4 regions of the Micromonospora sp. WMMC241 genome follow, and region 3 is predicted to be linked to each of the others. Evidence: riboswitches for the same ligand, from Rfam matches in the RefSeq annotation. Region 3 holds a riboswitch; each other region holds the start of a gene.
What was found. A riboswitch is a leader RNA that binds a small molecule or an ion and turns the genes downstream of it on or off. The one in region 3 is predicted to bind cyclic di-AMP.
Positions count from the first base shown of each region.

Region 1: another riboswitch for cyclic di-AMP. It lies ahead of O7598_RS06890 (coiled-coil domain-containing protein); the one in region 3 lies ahead of O7598_RS29445 (C40 family peptidase).
Region 2: another riboswitch for cyclic di-AMP. It lies ahead of O7598_RS13120 (LysM peptidoglycan-binding domain-containing protein); the one in region 3 lies ahead of O7598_RS29445 (C40 family peptidase).
Region 4: another riboswitch for cyclic di-AMP. It lies ahead of O7598_RS27090 (coiled-coil domain-containing protein); the one in region 3 lies ahead of O7598_RS29445 (C40 family peptidase).

Region 1 is NZ_JAPZBF010000001.1:1,417,050-1,422,198, reverse strand. It holds gene O7598_RS06900 (HelD family protein) at 1-1,631, shown strand, start outside; gene O7598_RS06895 (cation diffusion facilitator family transporter) at 1,708-2,622, shown strand; cyclic di-AMP (ydaO/yuaA leader) riboswitch at 2,767-2,896, shown strand; gene O7598_RS06890 (coiled-coil domain-containing protein) at 2,902-4,002, shown strand; gene O7598_RS06885 (hypothetical protein) at 4,082-4,558, shown strand; gene O7598_RS06880 (SRPBCC family protein) at 4,569-5,081, opposite strand; gene O7598_RS06875 (STAS domain-containing protein) at 5,149-5,149, opposite strand, start outside.
Region 2 is NZ_JAPZBF010000001.1:2,826,373-2,831,521, forward strand. It holds gene htpG (molecular chaperone HtpG) at 1-792, shown strand, start outside; gene O7598_RS13115 (LLM class flavin-dependent oxidoreductase) at 847-2,409, opposite strand; cyclic di-AMP (ydaO/yuaA leader) riboswitch at 2,620-2,764, shown strand; gene O7598_RS13120 (LysM peptidoglycan-binding domain-containing protein) at 2,763-3,440, shown strand; gene O7598_RS13125 (YbaB/EbfC family nucleoid-associated protein) at 3,723-4,172, shown strand; gene O7598_RS13130 (M4 family metallopeptidase) at 4,785-5,149, opposite strand, start outside.
Region 3 is NZ_JAPZBF010000001.1:6,451,845-6,456,993, reverse strand. It holds gene O7598_RS29450 (N-acetylmuramoyl-L-alanine amidase) at 65-2,098, opposite strand; cyclic di-AMP (ydaO/yuaA leader) riboswitch at 2,332-2,469, shown strand; gene O7598_RS29445 (C40 family peptidase) at 2,537-3,514, shown strand; gene dcd (dCTP deaminase) at 3,587-4,165, opposite strand; gene O7598_RS29435 (pyridoxamine 5'-phosphate oxidase family protein) at 4,244-4,837, shown strand; gene O7598_RS29430 (zinc metalloprotease) at 4,944-5,149, opposite strand, start outside.
Region 4 is NZ_JAPZBF010000001.1:5,982,253-5,987,401, forward strand. It holds gene O7598_RS27070 (hypothetical protein) at 1-606, opposite strand, end outside; gene O7598_RS27075 (heavy-metal-associated domain-containing protein) at 641-847, opposite strand; gene O7598_RS27080 (metal-sensitive transcriptional regulator) at 927-1,226, shown strand; gene O7598_RS27085 (YibE/F family protein) at 1,455-2,744, shown strand; cyclic di-AMP (ydaO/yuaA leader) riboswitch at 2,899-3,029, shown strand; gene O7598_RS27090 (coiled-coil domain-containing protein) at 3,034-4,059, shown strand; gene O7598_RS27095 (carbonic anhydrase) at 4,126-4,782, opposite strand; gene O7598_RS27100 (helix-turn-helix transcriptional regulator) at 4,954-5,149, shown strand, end outside.

The sequences.
Region 1 (5,149 bases), 5.0 Mb from region 3:
CGTTGCTGGCCACGTTGTCCCGGGCCACCGGCCGGGGCATGCGCGACATCGTGGCCACCATCCAGCGGGAGCAGGACGAGGCGATCCGCTCCCCCGGCAACGGCGTCACGATCGTCTCCGGCGGCCCGGGCACCGGCAAGACGGCGGTGGCCCTGCACCGGGCCGCGTACCTGCTCTATTCCGACCGGTCCCGGTACGCCGGCGGCGGCATCCTGGTGGTCGGTCCGTCGGGCGTGTTCGTCGAGTACATCGCGTCGGTGCTGCCGTCGCTCGGCGAGGAGACCGCGACGCTGCACTCGCTCGGCTCGCTCTTCCCGGGCCTGTCCGCGACCCGGACGGACCCGCCGGAGGTGGCGTCGGTGAAGGGTTCGCTGCGGATGCGCCGGGTGCTGGAGCGCGCCACCCGGGACGCGGTGCCGGACTCCCCGGCGGAGCTGCGCCTGCTCTACCGCGGTGAGCTGCTGCGGCTGGACCGGCCGGCGCTGGACGCGGTGCGGGACCGGACGCTGACCCGGGGCGCGCGTCGCAACGAGGTGCGTCGGGCGGCGTTCGACGCGGTCCTCGCCGCGCTCTTCGCGCAGGCCCGGACGCTGCGGGTGGGCCGGCTGCCGGAGCAGCCCGCGTTCGAGGACGAGATCATCGAGCGGCCGGAGTTCCGCGAATTCCTCAAGGCCTGGTGGCCCCGGCTGCACCCGCGGCACGTGCTGGGCTGGCTGGCCCGGCCGGAGCGGCTGCGCCGGTACGCCGGCGGGGTGCTCTCCTCGGCCGAGATCCGGCTGCTCACCGACGCGTACCGGACGCTGGACACCGACGGGCTGACCGTCGCCGACATCGCCCTGCTGGACGAGCTGGACGCGTTGCTCGGCACGCCGGTGCGGCGGGCCCGGCCGAAGCGCGACCCGTACCAGTTGGCCGGCGGCGTGCGCGAGCTGAGCACGTACGCCGATCGGCAGCGTGCCGCGCGGGCCGCGGCCCGGGAGCGCCCGGTGGACTACCGCGACTACGCCCACGTGGTGGTGGACGAGTCGCAGGACGTCTCGCCGATGCAGTGGCGGATGGTCGGGCGGCGCGGGCGGCTGGCGTCCTGGACGGTGGTCGGCGATCCGGCGCAGACCGCCTGGACCGGGGACCCGCAGGAGCTGGACCGGGCCCGGGACCAGGCGTTGGGGCGGCGTCGGCGGCACCGCTACGAGCTGACCACCAACTATCGCAACTCGGCGGAGATCTTCGCGGTGGCGGCGGCGGAGATCCGCCGGCTGTACCCGGACCTGGCGCTGCCCGACGCGGTGCGGTCGACGGGCGTGCCGCCGGTCCAGCGCACCGTGGCCGCGGCCGAGCTGCCCACGGCCACGGTCGAGGCGGCCCGGGTGCTGCTGGCCGAGGTGGAGGGGACGGTCGGCGTGATCACGCCGGTGCCGCGCCGGGACGAGGTCGCCGGCTGGCTGGGCGAGCTGGGCGCCGGCCGGCTCCAGGTGGTCAACAGCCTGCAGGCCAAGGGCATGGAGTACGACGGTGTGGTGCTGGTCGCGCCGGGTGAGATCCGGGCCGATCCGGGCTCCGGGGTCCGCACGCTCTACGTGGCGCTCTCCCGGGCCACCCAGCGCCTGACCACCCTCGACCCGGTGGGGTGAGGACACCCTCACTTGCACACATAGCGATGTGAGCATAGATTGGTTCCGGCCGGGGCACGGGGCGGAGGGTGTGTGCGTGGGCGCAGGTCATGACCACAGCGATGCGGTGGCCAACGCGGCGCACCGCCACCGGGGGCGACTGTGGGCCGCCTTCGCGCTGCTCACCGTGCTGATGCTGGTCGAGGCGGTGGCCGCCGTCACGACCGGCTCGCTGGCCCTGCTCTCCGACGCCGGGCACATGTTCACCGACGTGCTCGGCATCGGCATGGCGCTCGCGGCGATCAGCGCCACCCGGCGCGCCCGCACCGATCCGCAGCGGACGTTCGGGCTCTACCGGCTCGAGGTGCTCGCGGCGCTGGCGAACGCGGTGCTGCTCGGCGCCGTCGCGATCTACGTCCTGGTCGAGGCGGTACGCCGGTTCGGCGAGCCACCGGAGGTGCTCGCCGGGCCGATGCTGGTGGTCGCCGTGCTCGGCCTGCTCGCCAACGTCGCCGCGTTCGCGCTGCTGCGCTCCGGCGCCCAGGAGAGCATCAACCTGCGCGGGGCGTACCTGGAGGTGCTCGGCGACCTGCTCGGCTCGCTCGGCGTGATCGGCGCCGCGCTGGTCATCGCGCTCACCGACTGGTGGTGGGCCGACCCGCTGGTCGCGGTGGCGATCGGCCTGTTCATCCTGCCGCGCACGTGGCGGCTCGGCCGCGCCGCGGTGCGCATCCTGGTGCAGGCCGCGCCGGAGCACCTCCAGGTGACCGCGGTGCACGACCGGCTGGCCGCCGTGCCCGGCGTGGCGGAGGTGCACGACCTGCACGTCTGGACACTCACCTCGGGCATGGACGTCGCCTCGGCGCACCTGACCGTCGACGCCGGCACCGAGGTCGCCGGCGTGCTGGCCGCCGCCCGGGCCGCGCTGCACGAGGACTTCTCGATCGACCACGCCACGTTGCAGATCGAACCCGGAGCGTCAGCCGGGGCCTGCGGTCCGACCGAGTGGTAATTAGGACAGACTTAAATCACTGTGTTTATTGTTGGCTTATGCCGGTTTTGCCCGGTAGCTGGCTCCGGTCGGCGGAGCCGGCTCCGGGCAGCGCCGGTAGGCTCGGTCGCGGCCACACCTCGGGCGTCACTCCGGCACCCGAGGGCGCGGCCGGCGCCTAATCGCCCGCAGGGCGAGCCGGGGAACCACGTACGTGGGGTGCATCCGCGTCAGCGGTAGGGATCTTCCGTCCCGAACCCGTCAGCTAACCCGGTCGGCGGTTGACGGAAGGACACACGAATGCCCACAGTGGCACCTGCACGACGGACGGCCGCCCGGTTGGCGGCCCTGCTCGTCGCGACGCTGGCCCTCGGCGTCGGGACCGTCCCGGTCTCCCCCGCCTCGGCGGCACGGTCGACTTCCCCGACCGGCCTGCTCGCCGCCGCACCCGGCGACGACGACGAGGGCGGCACCCCGGCGCTGCGCGATCAGCTCGACGCGGCCAGCAAGGGCTGGCTGGAGGCCAAGGCCGCGCTGAGCCGCTCGGTGACCCGGCAGAAGCAGCTCAACGACCGGCTCAAGACGATCGACGTGGAGCTGACCGAGCGCGACGCCAAGGTCGGCGAGATCGCCGAGGTGGCGTACCGCACCGGCCGGATGGGCACCGCCGCGGCGCTGCTCGGCAGCCGCAGCCCCGAGGGCTTCATGGACCGGGCCGCGGCCTTGGAGACGGTCGCCGCGCACGAGGACCGGACGCTGCGCGACCTGATCACCACCCGGGACGAGGCCATCCGCACCCGCGGCGCGCTCGACGGCGAGATCCGGGAGCAGCGCAAGCAGGTCACGTTGATGGCCAAGCGCAAGGACCAGGCCGAGCGGGCGCTTGAGGTCGCCAACCGGCGGCCGGCCGCCGGCAGTGGCAGCAGCGGCAGCAGTGGCGGCGGCAGCGTCCGGGGCACGTCCACGGCGAACGCGAAGCCGGCCAAACGCAACTCCGACGGCTCGTGGCCGGCGGAGTCGTGCAGCGTCAACGACCCGACGCCGGCCAGCGGCTGCATCACCCCGCGCACGCTGCACGCGTTGCAGCAGGCCAAGGCGGCCGGTTTCACCAGGTACGTCTCGTGCCACCGGCCCAGCGGCTCGGGCGAGCACCCGAAGGGGCGGGCCTGCGACTTCGCGGCGCAGAAGGACGGCTTCGGCGGCGTCGCCAGCGGCGGCGACAAGACGTACGGCAACAACCTGTCCGCCTACTTCATCCGCAACGCCGACCGGCTCGCCGTGCTCTACGTGATCTGGTTCCGGCAGATCTGGCTGCCCAGCAGCGGCTGGAAGTCGTACAGCGGCGGCAACGGCGACCCGTCCAGCGACCACACCAACCACGTGCACCTGTCGGTCTACTGAGCACTACGCCACACGACGTACGCCCGGTGTCGTCGCGCGGCCCACGACGTGGGCCGCGCGACGGGGCGACGATCGGGGCATGAGACGACTCTCGCCCGCCGGCCGCAAGGCGCTGCTCACCGCGCACCTGGCCACCTCGCTGGGCTGGCTCGGCAGCGACCTGACGCTGCTCGCGCTCGGCATCGCCGGGCTGCGCGGCGCCGACCCCGACGTGGTCTACCCGGCGGCGGCGCTGCTGGTCACCTGGCTGTTCGCGCCGCTGAGCGTGGCGGTCTGGCTGATCGGGACCGCCAGCGCGCTGCTCACCCCGTGGGGCCTGCTGCGCTGGCGCTGGGTGCTGGTGAAGTTCGCGCTCACCACCGTCATGCTCGGCCTGGTGCTGCTCCTGCTGACCCCCCGGATCCGGCACCTCGGCGCGCTCGCCGACACCGCCGACGCGCACCTGCGGGTCGACCTGGTGGTGCCGCCGGCCGTCTCCACGACGCTGCTGCTGATCGCCACCGTGCTGTCCACCTACAAGCCGTGGGGGCGGATGCGGCGGGGTCGGCCCGGCTGACCCCACCGAGTCAGGCCGGCCGGCCCTCCAGGGTCGCGCCGAGGCGGGCGGCCAGCCCCAGGTGGGCCGCCCGGGCCTGGCGGAACGCGTAACCGAGCAGCGGCGCGGGCGCGGTGAGGGTGATCTCCACGTCGATCCGCACCACGCCGTCGGGCTCGTCGCGCAGCCGGGTGTGGTTGCGTACCGTCGTCGCCGGTTGCTGGCGGGCGACGGTGACCACCTCGTCGTCGTTGGCGATCAGCACGTCCGCCTGGTAGGTGATCGGGAAGTGCAGCGGACCGAGCTCCAGCCGGTCGGTGATCGCGTAGCTGGCCAGCGCGCCCGGCCGGGGCGGCAGCTGCCGCACCCGGACGATCAGGGGATGCAGCTCGCCCTGCCGGCTCAGGTCACCGAGCAGGGCCACCGCGTCCGCCCGGCTGCACCGGGCCTGCACGGTGTAGCTGAAGCTGTCGCTGCTCTGCAACCGGTCCCCCTCGCCGTCGTGGGTCCGGACGATCGTCCCGTACCGGGGCCGGGCTGGCAACGGGTCGAAGGTCCCCCGGTCGGCGAGGGCAGGACGGGTCTCCGCGCTCGGGCGGCGCGGGGCGCGCT
Region 2 (5,149 bases), 3.6 Mb from region 3:
AAGGACATGTCGGCCGAGTCGTACCGCACGTTCTGGACGGAGTTCGGGCCGGTGGTCAAGGAGGGTCTGCTGGAGGACCCGGACAACACCGAGGCGCTGCTCGACCTGGTCCGCGCCGCCTCCACGCACGACCCGGCCGAGCCCACCACGCTGCGTGACTACGTGGAGCGGATGAAGGACGGCCAGACCGAGATCTACTACGCCACCGGCGAGAACCGGGCCACCATCGAGAACTCCCCGCACCTGGAGGCGTTCCGGGCCAAGGGCTACGAGGTGCTGATCCTCACCGACCCGGTGGACGAGGTGTGGGTCGAGCGGGTCGGCGCGTACGACGGCAAGACGCTGCGCTCGGTGGCCAAGGGCCAGGTCGACCTGGAGACCGAGGAGGAGAAGGAAAAGGCCGAGGCCGAGCGGCAGGAGTACGCCGACCTGCTCACCTTCCTCGGCGGCGCGCTCACCGACAGCGTCAAGGAGGTGCGCCTGTCCACCCGGCTGACCACGTCGCCGGCCTGCGTGGTGGGCGACGCGCACGACATGACGCCGACGCTGGAGAAGATGTACCGGGCGATGGGCCAGGAGGTGCCCCGGGTCAAGCGGATCCTCGAGCTGAACCCGACCCACCCGCTGGTCACCGGCCTGCGCAAGGCCCACGGCGAGGGCGGCGACACCGCCGCGCTGACCGAGACCGCCGAGCTGCTCTACGGCATGGCGCTGCTCGCCGAGGGCGGGGAACTGGCCGACCCGGCCCACTTCACCCGCATCCTCGCCGACCGTCTCGCCCGCAACCTGTAGATGCAAGGAGGGGCCCCTTCTTATCGCCTGGGCGATAGGAGGGGCCCCCGCTTATCACAGCTGGCCGGGGAAGAAACCGTGCCGAGCCAGCGGCTCGACGATCTGGTGCTCCTCGTAGGACAGGTGCGACAGCAGCGTGTCGGTGAGCAGGTCCACCGCCTCCTGCAACGCGGTGAAGTCCCCGGGCGAGCCGATCAGCTCCACCAGCGCCCGGTCGACGCTCTCCACCACTCCGTGGATCACCACGTGCTCCTGCTCCAGGCGGTCCAGCACCGGCCCCAACCCGGCGTCGGAGCGGCGCAGGTGCGGGAAGATCGACGCGTCCTCCAGGCCGTGGTGCTGGGTCACCACGGTGCAGTACGCGGCGCAGTAGGCGCCCAGCGTCCAGTCGTTCTGCCGCATGGTCATCGCGTTCAGCGCGGCCCGGGCTCCGCCCGGCGACACCGCCCCACGCCGGACCTGCTCCAGCAGGTCGCGCACCTGGGCCAGCTCCTGGCGCAGGTGGTCGTGCACGTCCACCAGGTGCTGCCCGGCGGCCTGTCCGCGAGCCGGGTAGACGTGCCCGGCCGGTGGCGGCGGGGCGGTCGGACGGGTCGTCTCGTCCCAGAGGCGGCGGGCGCTGCGCCGTACCCCCGGGTCGGGGGTGGGGGTGACCGCGAGCGTGGTCGGACCGCCGGCGGCGGCCTGCTCCTCGGCCACGGCGCGGGCCCCGCTACCCGGCGTGGTGCGCTCGGCGGCGACCAGCTCCCGGACGGCCGGCGCCACCTCCTGGGCGAAGAGCTGGATGGCGCGCGGTTCGTCGCTGCCGAGGATGAACGTGGTGACGCCGTGCTCCAGGGTGAGGCCGGCCAGCTCCTCGACCCACTGCTCCGGCGGCCCGGCGAGGAAGCTGGTGGACGAGCGGCTGAACGTGCCGGTGACGTTCAGCATCCGGCGGATCGAGCCCGGATCGCGCCCGGCGGCCCGCGCGCCCTCGTCCACGAGGGCGTTGAGCGCCGGCAGATCGTCCGGTCCCTTCGGCAGGTACGCCAGCGACGGCAGCCAGCCGTCCGCGGCCCGTCCGACCAGCCGCAGCATGCGCGGCTTGTACGCGCCCACCCAGATGCCCACCGGGTGCGCCGGCGCCGGCCCGCGCTTCGCCCCGACCACCCGGTAGTGCTCGCCGGCCACCCGGATCATGCCGCGTCGCTCGGCGTCCCAGACCTCGCGGATGACCTGGATCGCCTCGTCGAGCGCGTCGACCGCCGCGCCGGGGGTGAGTCGCCGCCCGCCGGTCGCCTCGATCGCGTCCCAGAACGCGCCAGCGCCCAACCCCAGCTCGACCCGGCCGCCGGTGAGCAGGTCCAGGCTGGCCACGCTGCGGGCCAGCACCACCGGCTGGCGCAGCGGCAGGTTGAGCACGTTGCCGGCCAGACCGATCCGGTCGGTGGCGGCGGCCACGTACGACATCAGCGTCCACGTGTCCAGGAAGGCCGGCTGATAGGGGTGGTCCTGGAAGGTGACCAGGTCGAGCCCGGCCTGTTCGCAGAGCGTGGCCAGCGCGACCACCTGGTCGGGGCGACCGGCGTCGGGGGTGAGGAAGCCGCCGAATGCCAGCTCGTGTCCGTTGTCGGTCATCCGCCCCGCTCCTTGCGCGATCTTGCCCGGTCCCGGCCCACGGTAGCCCCGTCAGCGGGCCGGCGGCGGTGGACCCGCCACCCTGGACGCGGTAGTCCGGCCGGGTGAAGAACGTCACAAGAAGCGGGCGATCGTCGCAAATCATCCCTAGCGTCGGTTCCGTTCGCAGTCGCGGACACCACGGGCCGGTAACGCCTAGTCCCGCCACCGGCCCGGTGGTACCCGAACCTCGGGCGGGAGCGGGGGACCCACACGTTCCACGGTGCACGTCACCTCGGGGTGAAGCCGCCACCGGCGGCCGGGCTCCTCGGCCCGAACCCGACAGCTCACCTCGTCGGCGTGGAGGAATCCACATGTCAACTGCATACTCAACCCGCCGCCGCCGAACCGTGGTCGCCGCGCTCGTCGCCGGTGCCGCCACCGGTGCCGCGGCCCTGTTCGGGCCGGCCGCGCCGGCCAGCGCCGCGAGCGTGAACTGGGACGCCGTCGCCCGCTGCGAGTCGGGCGGCAACTGGCACGTCAACACCGGCAACGGCTACTACGGCGGGCTCCAGTTCTCCCGGTCCACCTGGAACGGTCACGGCGGCCAGAAGTACGCCGCCCGAGCCGACCTGGCCAGCCGCTCCGAGCAGATCGCCGTCGCCGAGAGGGTCCTCGACGGACAGGGCATCGGCGCCTGGCCGGTCTGCGGCAAGAAGGCCGGGTCCAGTGGCAAGAAGGCCCGGTCCGGCGGCGACAAGGCCGGTTCGAGCGGCCGGACCGCCGGGTCGCGCGGCACGAACGGTACGAAGGCCGGCAAGGCCTCGACCACGTCCACGAAGAAGGCCGCCTCGCCGCGCCCGTCGGCCGGTGAGCGGCGCGGCGCGCCGGCCACCGGCGCCTATCTGGTACGCCCCGGCGACACCTTGTCCGAGATCGCGGCGGCGAAGCACGTCGCCGGCGGTTGGCACGCCCTGCACGCGCGCAACCGTGCCGTGGTCGGTGCGGACCCGAGCCTGATCTTTCCAGGACAGCGGCTGAGCCTGCGCTGATCCCCGGCTCGCGGCAGGTCCCGCGGTCCGTGTGGCTGCCGTGTCCGTGACGCATCCGGTGGGCCGGCGGCACGACTCCTCGGACCGCGTCGTGGCGACCGGCGACGACATGCCCGGCCGGGTCATCCGGTCGGGCGTTCGTCGTCGCGACACGCCGGGGGTGGTGGGCGTCCGTCCTGCTCCCGGCGTCGACGGCCGGCCGGGCGCGGCGGGTGACGAGGTTCCGTCGCCGGTGGTTGCTATGGTCACGAGGCTCGGCTAAGACGTGAAGAAAGCGCGGATATGACCAACGATGCGTTCTCGGCCGCCGCGAGCCTCGACGAGCTGCTGACCCGCACGCAGCAGGCGCTGGCCGCGATGCGGTCCCGGGCCTGCGGGCTCGCCGACGGTGAGCCGGGTGAGCTGCTCCGGGCCGAGGGCGCGGCCGCCGGCGGCCGGGTCCGGGCGGTCGCCGTCCAGGGTGGCCGGCTGCATTCAGTCGTCGTCGACCCGGAACTGGCCGACGTGTCGCTGGAGGTCCTCTGCGGACACCTGGTCGACGCCGTCAACGACGCGTTGAGCGAGTTGGACGCGCGGGTCGGCGACTCCGCCCGGGCGGACACCGACGCGCTCGCCGCCCGGCTCGGCGGCCTGCCCGACCAGGCGGAGCTGTTCAGTCGGACGATGCACGAGGTGGCCGCGCGCATCCGCCGCGACCGAGACGCGGTGACCCGCGCCGCCCACCCTGCCTGACCGACCTCCCTGCTTGCGTCGTCACCCCTGCTTGCGTCGTCACCCCTGCGCGAGTCATCACCTCTGCCTGAGTGGCCGTCCCTGCGCGAGTCATCACCCTTGCCTGAGTCATCACCCCTGCCTGAGCGGTCAACCCGGTCTGAGCGGTCAACCCGGTCTGAGTGACCAGCCCGCTTGGTCGGTCGCCCTGCCTGACGTGCCGGATCGAGTGACGTGCCGGCCTATCCGACGGCGACTCATCCCGCCGTGCCGCCCGCTGTCCCTGCCGGAGGAACGCGCGCCACATGCGGCTGCCTCTTCCCGCTTGTCGGGATGGAGCGTCCGAACAGCGGGAACGGCCGAGATCTTGGTACGAAAGGGCCCCTATAGGGGCCGATCCGTACCAAGATCTCCGGCCGGGCCGGGCCGGGCCGGGCGGGGAGTCGGCCGGGCGGGGAGCTGGCCGGGCGGGGAGTCGGCCGGGCGGGGAGCCGGCGAGGAGGGGAGCCGGGCCGGGAGTCGGGCGGGCCGGGAGTCGGGCGGGCCGGGAGCCGGGCGGGCCGGGAGCCGGGAGTTGGAGGCGCGGAACCGCCGGCCGTCTCCGAGGGTGACGGCCGGCCGTTCGCGTCGTGGTCAGCTCAGCGTGACCGCGGTGTCGTCGACGACGAAGGACGTCTGGAGAGAGGCGTCCTCCACGCCGCTGAACGAGATGGACGCCGTGGTGCCGGCGAGCGACGAGATGTTGAAGGATCGCTGCACGTAACCGGTGGCCTTGTTCAGGTTGGAGTAGGTGGCCAGCGTGGTGCTGCCGGCCTTGACGGTCAGCTTGTCGTAGGCGGTGGTCGTGGTGGACTCCGCGCTGTCGATGTGCAGCCAGAAGGTCAGCGTCGCCTTGCACCCGGCCGGGATGGTGACCGACTGGCTGAGCGTGTCGGTGTGCGAGGAGCCGTAGCCGTCGAGCCACGCCTTGTACGAGCCGCCGTGCGCGGCCTGGCCGC
Region 3 (5,149 bases):
CGAACCGCTCGACGAAGGCCCCCGGTCCACCTGGACCGGGGGCCTTCGCGTGGGTGCGGTGGCGCTACCTCGGCGCGCCGATCGGCGACGGCAGGATCAGCACGTCGGCCAGGTTCACGAACATGATCCGGTGACCGAACTGGACCTGCACGTAGCGGTTCTTCCCGCGTACCACGGTCCGGTCGCCGGGTGCCGTGCCGTCGAACGAGACGGCCCGGTAGTACTCGCCCGGCAGCACGCCACCGACCGCGTACCGCTGGCCGGCGGCGAGCGTGTACTGGAGCGGGGAGATGGTCTGGTAGGGGATGGTGTCCGGGTAGGCGGCCTGCTCCGGGTAGGCGCGGCCGTACACCGGGATGGTGGCCTTCCCGGGCCGCGGCGTCACCACGAAGCCGGTCGCCCACTTCGCGGTGGGCGCCGACGCCGGGTTGCGGAACCACGCCTTCTGCCCGAGATACCAGATCGCCGTCCAGTCGCCCTGCCGGCCGGCCACCGCGTACGTCTGCCCGGCCGAGGCGCGGGCGCCGTGGTCCGAGATGTACATCGTGTCCGGCGTGCCGTCCGGGCGCAGCCCGAGGTCGTTGACCAGCGGGGCGTCCGCGCTCGGCGCGGTCCGCAGGATCACGGCCGAGGAGCCGCGCGAGGGGCAGGTCTCGGCCGGCGGGGTGGGCGTCGGGACGCCCGGCGGCTGCTGGTTGCAGCCGACGAACGCCGGCCGGTTGGTGGCGAAGTCCGGGTCGATGGTGACCAACCCGGTGCGCGACGTGCCGGTGGTCCGGAACGGCGCCTTCATCAGGTCGAAGTAGTGCGACCAGTCCCAGTAGGGCCCCGGGTCCCAGTGCATGCCCTTGACCGTGCCGGCGGTGGTGCCGGGCACGTTGTCGTGACCGATGATGTGCTGCCGGTCCATCGGGATGCCGAACTTCTGCGCCAGGTACCGGACCAGCTTCGCCGAGCTGCGGTACATCGCTTCGGTGTACCAGGTGCCCTGGCCGGCGAAGCCCTCGTGCTCCAGGCCGATGGACTTGGCGTTGACGTACCAGTTGCCGGCGTGCCAGCCGACGTCCTTGGCCTTGATGTGCTGGGCCACGTAGCCGTCCACCGAGCGCAGCGTGTAGTGCCAGCCCAGGTAGTCGGCCCGCTTCACCAGGTCGACGCTGGGGTCGAAGTAGCCCTCGGTGTCGTGGATGACGATGTATTCGATCTTCTGCTGCTTCGGCCGGTCGCCCAGGTCGTGGTTGCCGTAGTCACCCGGGTCGGCACTGAGCTGCTCGTAGGGCGCGGGGATCCACTCGCAGGCCAGCCGCACCGGGCACTCCAGCCCGTCCGGCCGCGCGGCGTGCCGCAGCCCGAGCCGGGTCAGGGCGGCGCGGTCCGGGCGCGCGGCGGTGGCGGCCAGCGTGACCCGCTGCCCGTCGTCGGTGGTGCGGCTCGCGCCCTGGCCGAGCTGGTCGTAGACCTCGTCGGCGAAGGCCGCCGCCGCGTCGGCGGTGTCCGCGCCGGAGTAGCGGGCCACCGCGCCGTACCAGGCCGCCGGGTCGCTGCCGGCGCCGACCGGCCCACCCAGTGCCTTCTGGTACGAGGCGAGCAGCGCCGCGCCACCCCGGATGTTCGCGGCGGGATCGGTGCGCAGCTTCTGCGCGTCGAGGCCGGTGAGCGTCGCGGCGGTGGCGAGCGTCTGCAGCGAGGCGGTCGGCAGCGGCGTCTCCCGGGCCGGCGCGGCGGCGGTGGCCGGGTCGAGGGTGAGCGGGCGCGAGTCGTCGCCGCGCGGGTCCTCGTCCTCGTCGACGTGCGCGCTGCCGGGCAGGGCGAGCACGTGGGTGGCGTCGGTCAGGTGCATCGGGCCGTAGCCGCCGCTGGTGCTGGGCTGGCCCGGGTGGGCGTCCCAGCGGGACTCCAGGTAGGAGACGCCGAGCAGCACGTTCTGCGGCACGCCGTACTCGGCCGCCGCGGCGGCGTACTGCTGCTGCCGGTCTCCGGCGGACGGCGCGGTCGGTGGCGCGGCGGTCACCGGGCCGGTGGTCGCCAGCGCGGCGGCTGTCGCCACGGCGGCGGCGAGCAGTATCCGTCCGCCCGAGGGCGGGGGTGAGAGGTGCATCGAACCTCCTGGACAGGGATGGGGGTCACTGCGTCCCCAACCCTCACTCCGTTGGCCCGGGAGGGTCAATACCTTTCCGGTGGGTAATCTGACGTGAAAGAAAGCTTCACTCGCGTTCGTCCGGCAGATTCGGTACGGAGTGTCACGGTCGTTCGGGTTGCGGATCGATAACAGAGGTACCTACTCTGGTCAATCGTCGGCCGCCAGTTTCATCGTCCAACCCGGGCGGTGACGGTCCGACACCGCCGAGTCGCCCACGGGCGAACCGGGGACCCAGGTACCTGGGGTGAATCCGCAGCCACTGCGGTAGGGCGGCTCCCTTCCCGCCCGAACCCGTCAGCTAACCCGGTAGGCGGTCAGACGAAGGAGTACGGACGCCCGGTGGCACACCATGCCCCGCGGCCGACGTCGAGCCGGTCTGTCGACCGGTCCGCAGTCGTGCCGCGTTCCCGCTGGTCCCGTTTCACCACCACAATCGCCGCCCTGGTCGGCGCCGCGGTCGTCCTGACCGGTGGCGCGACGGCGGCCCACGCCGAACCGTCGGTCGCCGAGATCGAGGCGCAGATCGACCGCGACTGGAACAAGCTCGAACCCGTCATCGAGCAGGTCAACGCCGTACGCGAGCAGCTCGCGGTGCGGCGTCGGCAGGCCGATGCGCTCGGCAGGCAGATCGCCCCGCTCCAGGCCCGGGTGGACGCCGCGCTCGGGCAGGTCGGCGGCCTCGCCGCCGACGCGTACAAGGGTGACAACCTCTCGACCGTGAACGCCCTGCTGGGCAGTCGCTCGCCGAGCGAACTGGTCAGCGGCCTGGAGATGCTCGACCGCTTCGCGCACCACCAGCAGGAGCAGGTGCGCGACATCGCCGAGCTGCGCGACGAGCTGGCCGCGAAGAAGAAGCCGCTGGACGCGATGGTCGCCGACCTGAGCCGCACCCAGGCGCAGCTCGCGGCGAAGAAGAAGCAGATCGATGCCGAGATCGCCAAGCTGCAGAAGCTGCGGCTCAAGGTGTACGGCAACGGTGGCGGTGGTCCGCTCCGGCCGGCCCCCTGCCCCGCCGGATATCCCGGTGGCGCGGCCGGGGTGGCGGTCAAGTTCGCCTGCGCCCAGATCGGCAAGATCTACGTCTGGGGCGCCGCCGGCCCGGACCACTTCGACTGCTCCGGCCTGACCATGGCCGCCTGGGCCAAGGCCGGTGTGTCACTGCCGCACAACGCCCGTCAGCAGCACAACGTCACCCAGCGAGTCAGTCGCGCCGAGCTGCGCGCCGGTGACCTGGTCTTCTACTACGGCGACCTGCACCACGTGGGCATGTACGTCGGCGACGGCTGGGTGGTGCACGCCTCCCAGTCTGGCAAGCCCATCACGATGAAGCGCGTCGACGACGGCGACATCAACAGCTACGGCCGCCCCGGCTGAGATGTAAGGAGGGGCCCCCTGTTAACGCATTCCGCATAACAGGGGGCCCCTCTTAACAGGCGGCGGGCGGCGTCAGCGCGTCGGCCAGGTGCGCCAGTTCTGCCACGAGCGGCTCGGCGTGGGGCCGCGCTGGCCCTGGTAGCGCGAACCGTAGACGGCCGACCCGTACGGGTGCTCGGCCGGCGAGGAGAGCCGGAAGATGCACAGCTGACCGATCTTCATGCCCGGCCAGAGCGTGATCGGCAGGTTCGCCACGTTGGACAGCTCCAGCGTGACGTGGCCGGAGAAGCCCGGATCGATGAAGCCGGCGGTGGAGTGGGTCAGCAGGCCGAGTCGCCCCAGCGACGACTTGCCCTCCAGCCGGCCGGCCAACTCCTCGCCCAGCGAGATCACTTCCAGCGTGGACGCGAGCACGAACTCGCCCGGGTGCAGCACGAACGGCTGCCCCTCCGGCACCTCCACCATCGATGTCAGGTCGTCCTGCTGCATCGACGGGTCGATGTGGGTGTAGAGATGGTTGTTGAAGACCCGGAACAGCCGGTCCAGGCGTACGTCGATGCTGGACGGCTGCACCAGCGTGGGCTCGAAGGGCTCCAGCGCGAGCGTGCCCGCCTTGATCTCGGAGACCAGGTCGCGGTCGGAGAGCAGCATCGGAACACCATAGCGACCGGTGCGGGTGACCTGCGTGTCGGACTGCGCTCTCGTACACGTGTTCGATAGAATGTCGACATGGCTTCCTGGTCCGAATTCGCCGCCGACGAGCCCCGCCTCGCCGACGAGATCCGCCTTCTGATCCAGCAGTACGGGCCGGGCTTCGGCTACCTCGCCACGGTCCGCGCAGACGGCGGCCCCCGGGTGCACCCGGTGTCCCCGCTGATCACCGACGACGGGCTCTGGTGCTTCGTCATCGACTCGCCGAAACGGCGTGACCTCGAACGCGACGGCCGCTACGCGCTGCACTCGTTCCCGCCGGAGGAGAGCGACGACGAGGCCTACGTGGCGGGGCGCGCCCGCCCGGTGTCCGACCCGGCCACGGTGGCCCGGCTGGCCCGGCTCGGCCGGGCGACGCCGCAGGGCGACTGGCGGCTGTTCGAGTTCACGGTCGACGTGGCCATGCTGACCCGGCGCGATCCGGTGGTCCGGTCCGGCGCCGGAGGGCCGCAGGTGCGGCTCTGGCTCGACCCGCGTGGATCCGGGCCGGCTTCCCGGCACGAGCCGCTCGACCCACTGAGGGCCGCGCCGGCTCGCCGTGACGACCCGCTCGTCCCGGCGGAGGATCGGCGCGGCCGACACGGGTTCGATACCCGTCGGCCGGCCGCCTGACCCGGCGACGACCGGGTCGTCGCGGTGGCTCGGCCAGGCCCGCGAACGACCGGCGCCGGCCCTGTCCGCAAGGACAGAGCCGGCGCCGGTTTCGTGGTGCGGCAGGTCAGGCCGCGCGGTAGGCGTTCCACGCGGTGAGCATGCGGCTCGCCTGGCCGGCGGTGAACTGGTACATGCAGGAGTCGTAGGTGTAGTCCATGAAGTTGGTGATCGGGTCCTTGCCGGCGGTGGAGCAGGTGTCACGGCCGGTCGGGCACTCGTACGCCGGGGAGGCCTCGGCCGGGGTGTCCGAGACGCTGTCGCCCGAGCCGG
Region 4 (5,149 bases), 470 kb from region 3:
GGTGAGCGTGACCGTGTAGCCGTCGACAGTGGTGCTGGTGGCCGGCGCCGGCAGCGGCCGGGCGGCCAGCGTGCCGGGGACGGTGACGTCGACACCGAGGGTCAGCGCCTCGCCGCCGGTGGGGGTGAAGTCGGCGAACGCGCGCCAGACGCCGGGCCCGGCGAGCGGCGAGGCGACCCGCCAGGTGCCGTCGTCGGCCAGCTCCGGGTGCACGTGCCGGAAGCCGGACAGGTCCCGGCGGGCGACGATCAGGTGCATGCGCTTGTCGTGGGCCACCTCGTAGCGGGTGACCGGCCTGCCGTCCGGGCCGGTGATCCGGAACGCGAACTGACCGGCGGGGGCGGCGATCGGCTGGAACGTGTAGCCGCGCTCGGAGACGAGCAGCCCGCCGGGCAGGTGCGCGGCGTCGGCCGATCCCTCGTCGCCGTGGCCGGTGGCGCCGGCCTCGTGGTCGGTGTCGGTGGTCCCGTGGTCGGTGTCGGTGGTGTCGTGGCTGGTCTCGGTGGCCGGAGCGGCGGGACCGGCCAGGTGGCCGATCCCGAACGCCCCGCCGAACACCGCCGCGAGGCCGAGGGCGAAGCCGCTCAGCTTCGTCGCCGTGTTCATGGTGCCTCCTCCGGTTGACGGATTGCCGGGCCCGTCACGCCTCGGCGAGGTCGTAACCGGCCTCGTCGACGGCGGCGCGGACGGCGTCCGCGTCCAGCGGGCTCTGGCTGGTGACGGTGACCCGGCCGGTGGCCAGGTCGACCTGGACGTCGGTGACGCCCGGCAGCGCGGTCAGCTCGGTGCTGACGGCGTTGACGCAGTGGCCGCAGGTCATGCCGTTCACCTGGTAGGTGGTGTCCATCTCGCCCTCCGATCCGATACCCCCTGGGGGTACAAGCCGAACGTTACCATACCCCCGAGGGGTACGCTATCCTCGACGCATGACCACGCCGTCCACCCCGATCCGGGGCTACACCGCCAGCAAGGACCAGCTCCTCGCCCGGCTCCGTCGCGTCGAGGGCCAGGTGCGTGGCATCGAGAAGATGGTCGAGGACGACCGGTACTGCATCGATGTGCTGACCCAGATCTCGGCCATCCAGGCGGCGCTGGACAAGGTCGCCCTGGGCCTGCTCGACGGTCACGCCCGGCACTGCATGCACGAGGGCGCCGCCGAGGGCCGCGCCGACGAGATGGCCACCGAGATGATGGCCGCCGTGGGCCGCCTCATGAAGCGCGGCTGACCCCCTCCCCCCTTTCGTCGATCTTGCAGTTTCGGCCCCCGCGATGCCCGGTTTGCCGGCATTGCCGGGGCGCCAACTGCAAGATCGCGGGGGCGGTGAGGCGAGGGGTGTCCGAATGGGGCTGGCTACCATGGCCCGGCGACGACCGGACGTGGTCAGCACGCGTCCGCGCCGGCCGGGGAGCGACCGGGCCGGTGACCGGGTCGCCGTCGACAGTTGGGAGACGCCGTGGGCGCCGACCACAGCCCCGCCGCCCCCGCGTCGCCACGGGTACGCCGGATCCTCGTCGCGACCGTGGTGCCGCTCTTCGTGCTCACCGTGATCGCGGCTCTGGTGCTCTGGCCCCGGCAGGGGCCGGAGCCGGCCGGCGGCGCGAACGTGCCGCGCCACCAGGGCACGGTGACCCGGGTGGTGACCGAGCCCTGCCCGCCGACCCCGGAGTCGCCGGCGGGTGACGACGGCCCGTGCGGCACCGTCACCGTCGCCGCCGAGCAGGGCCCGGACGCCGGCCGGCAGGTCGAGACGCCGATCCCGGCGGGGCCCGGAGCGCCCCGGGTGGAGGTCGGCGACGAGGTGATCCTGGTCGAGCTGACCGACCCGGCCGACCCCGCGGTCAAGGCCTACAACATCGCCGAGCACCAGCGCGGTACGCCGCTGATCTGGCTGGTGGCGCTCTTCGCCGCCGCAATCGTCGCGTTCGGCCGCTGGCGCGGGCTGGCCGCGCTCGGTGGGCTGGTGGCCAGCTTCGCCATCCTGCTCGGCTTCGTACTGCCGGGGATCGGCGCCGGTCGCTCCCCGCTGCCGGTGGCGATCGTCGGCGCCGCGCTGATCATGTTCGTGGTGCTCTACCTGACGCACGGGATCAGCGCGCAGACCTCGGTGGCGGTGCTCGGCACGCTCGGCAGCCTGGTGGTCACCGGCGTGCTCGGCACGCTGGCCACCGGCGCCACGCACCTGACCGGCTTCGGCAGCGAGGACGCCACCACACTGTCCATGTTCCAGGGTGACGTCGACCTGCACGGGCTGCTGCTGGCCGGCATCATCATCGGCTCGCTGGGCGTGCTGGACGACGTCACGGTCACCCAGGCGGCGACCGTCACCGAGCTGGCGCGCGCCAACCCGGGGCTGTCCCGGCGGCAGCTCTACCGCGCGGCCACCCGGGTCGGCCGGGCGCACATCGCGTCCACCGTCAACACCATCGTGCTGGCCTACGCGGGCGCCTCGCTGCCGCTGCTGCTCCTGCTGGTCGCCGACTCCCGCCCGGTGGGCGAGATCCTCACCAGCGAGTTCCTCGCCCAGGAGATCGTCCGCAGCGCGGTCGCCACGCTCGGCCTGATCGCCGCCGTACCGCTGACCACCGCGCTGGCCGCGGTCGTCACCACCGCCGGGCGGCGCGGACCGGACGCCGCCGCCCCGCCACCCGCGGCGGCCCCGCCGCCGCCGGGGCGGGACGAGGCGCTGGAGGCGCTCGGCGGGCGGCGGCCCGGCGAGCCGAGGAGTACGGAGGCCGCATGGTGACACTCCGCAGCGTGACGGCCGACGTCAAACGCGATGCTGCTCACGCTGGGCAATGTCGAATTCTCGCGATTGGTCGGCTTCCGGACGTAGATCCCCGGTCGGGATCTCGGGTAACCTCGCCCCCGGTCACCGCCGAAGGCGCGCACCGGCGCCTGCGGTGCCGCCGCCCAATCGCCTCCGGGCGAACCGGGGAACCAGGTACATGGGGTGAATCCGCGCGAGCGGTAGGGGCCACTTCCGTCCCGAACCCGTCAGCTAACCCGGTCGGCGGTCGACGGAAGGGAACACTGTGACGGCACCCCTGCGCCGCTGGTCGACACCCGTGGTGGCCGTGCTTGCCGCGTTCGCCGTGCTGGTCGGGCCGACCCCCGCGACGGCCGCCCCGCACGCCGCCGCCCCCAAGCCCTCGGGGCACGCGGAGGACGACGAACCGCCGCTCATCACCGAGGCGATCGACTCCGCCAACCGGTCCTACCTCCAGGCGAAGTCGAAGCTCACCAAGTCGCAGGAGCGCCAGAAGCGGCTGACCGCCGAGAAGGCGGCGGCGGAGGCCGACCTCGCGGCGCTCAGCCCGCAGGTCAACCAGATCGCCGCGCAGTCCTACCGGACCGGTCGGATGGGCGCGATGGCGATGCTGCTGGAGAGCCGGTCGCCCGACTCGTTCGTCGAACGCGCCAGCGCCCTGGACGAGCTGAACCTCTACAACGCGCAGCGGCTCGCCGCCATCAACGCGGCCAGGACCCGCGCCGAACAGGCCAAGATCGCCGCCGACGCCGAGGTGCGCGAGCAGGAGAAGCAGACCAACGCGATGGCCCGCGAGCGGACCGAGGCGCAGAAGGCGCTGAAGCTTGTCGGTGGGCTCGGTTTCACCGGCGGCCTGGTCTCGGCCACCTCGCCGGTCGCCAAGGTCGGCCCCGGCCGCACCGCCGACGGCGGGTGGAAGTCGGAGTCGTGCAGCGAGAACGACCCCACCACCTCGGGATGCGTCACGCCGCGCACGCTGCACGCGTACAAGGAGGTCAAGCGCGCCGGCTTCAACCGCTTCGTGGGTTGTTACCGTCCGGGCGGGCCGTGGGAGCACCCCAAGGGCAAGGCCTGCGACTGGTCGCTGCAGAACAGCGGCTTCTCGCCGTGGCACAACAACGACACCCGCCGGTACGGCAACGAGGTGGCCGCCTTCCTCATCCGCAACGCGGACCGGCTGGGCATCTACTACGTGATCTGGAACCGGCAGATCTGGTTCCCGGCAACCGGCTGGAGTTCCTACAGCGGACCCTCCAACCACACCGACCACGTGCACATGTCGCTGCTCTGACGCGACAGGCGCACGAGGAAGGGGCCGCCCTCGGGCGGCCCCTTCCTCGTGTGTCCAGGATGCGACTCAGCCGGCGGCGAGCGCCGGGTCCGCCGGTGCGGCCGGCGTGGGCAGCGTCGCCGGAGACTGCGCCACCGTCCGCGCCTCGCCGCCGCTGAGCCGGTACGACATGCCGACCACCGCGCACGCCCCGCCGGCCACCCGCTCGGCGAGCACCGTCGAGCGGGCCAGCAGGGTCTCCACGATCTGCGCGATGTGGACGTCGACGATGCCGTCGAGATCCTCGACGCCCTGCCGGGCGGCGCGGAGCAGGCTGGGCGACACGGCGTCCACCACCGCGCCCAGGTGCCCGGCCGGGGCGGAGCCGGTGCGGACCGCCTCGCGGGCCGCCTGGACCGCGCCGCACGAGTCGTGGCCGAGCACCACCACGAGCGGCGTGCCGAGCACGGTGACCGCGTACTCGACGCTGCCGAGCACCTCGGGGCCGGCGGTGTGCCCGGCGGTCCGCACCACGAAGAGGTCACCGAGGCCCCGGTCGAAGATGATCTCGGCGGCGAGCCGGGAGTCGGAGCAGCCGACGATCACCGCGAACGGGTGCTGGCCGTCGGCGACCGCCGCCCGCCGCCCGGCGTCCTGGTTCGGGTGCTGCGGCACGCCGGTGACGAACCGGTGGTTACCGGCCCGCAGTTCGGCGAGTGCCTCGTCAGGGGTGGTCGGGGTCATCGCTGCTCACCTCGTCCTCGGGCGGAACGACCAGGCCGGTCGACAGCCGTGTCGACCTCGCGACCCACGGTCACACGTGGCCGAAGGCACGTCAAGATTTCGTGATACGGATTTCATACGTCACGGTGCCTGCCCGCGCCGGGTCCGAGCGCGGACCCGGGAAGCCATACGATGACCACCATGGCGACGACACCAGGGGAGGACGGGAGCCGCCGCAACTGGACCTTCCTCACCAACCACGGGCATGTGCTGCTGGCCATCGCGCGCAACCCCACCGCGCGCCTGCGGGACGTGGCCGACGAGGTGGGCGTCACCGAGCGGGCGGCCCAGGCCATCGTCGCCGACCTGGAGACCGGCGGCTACCTGC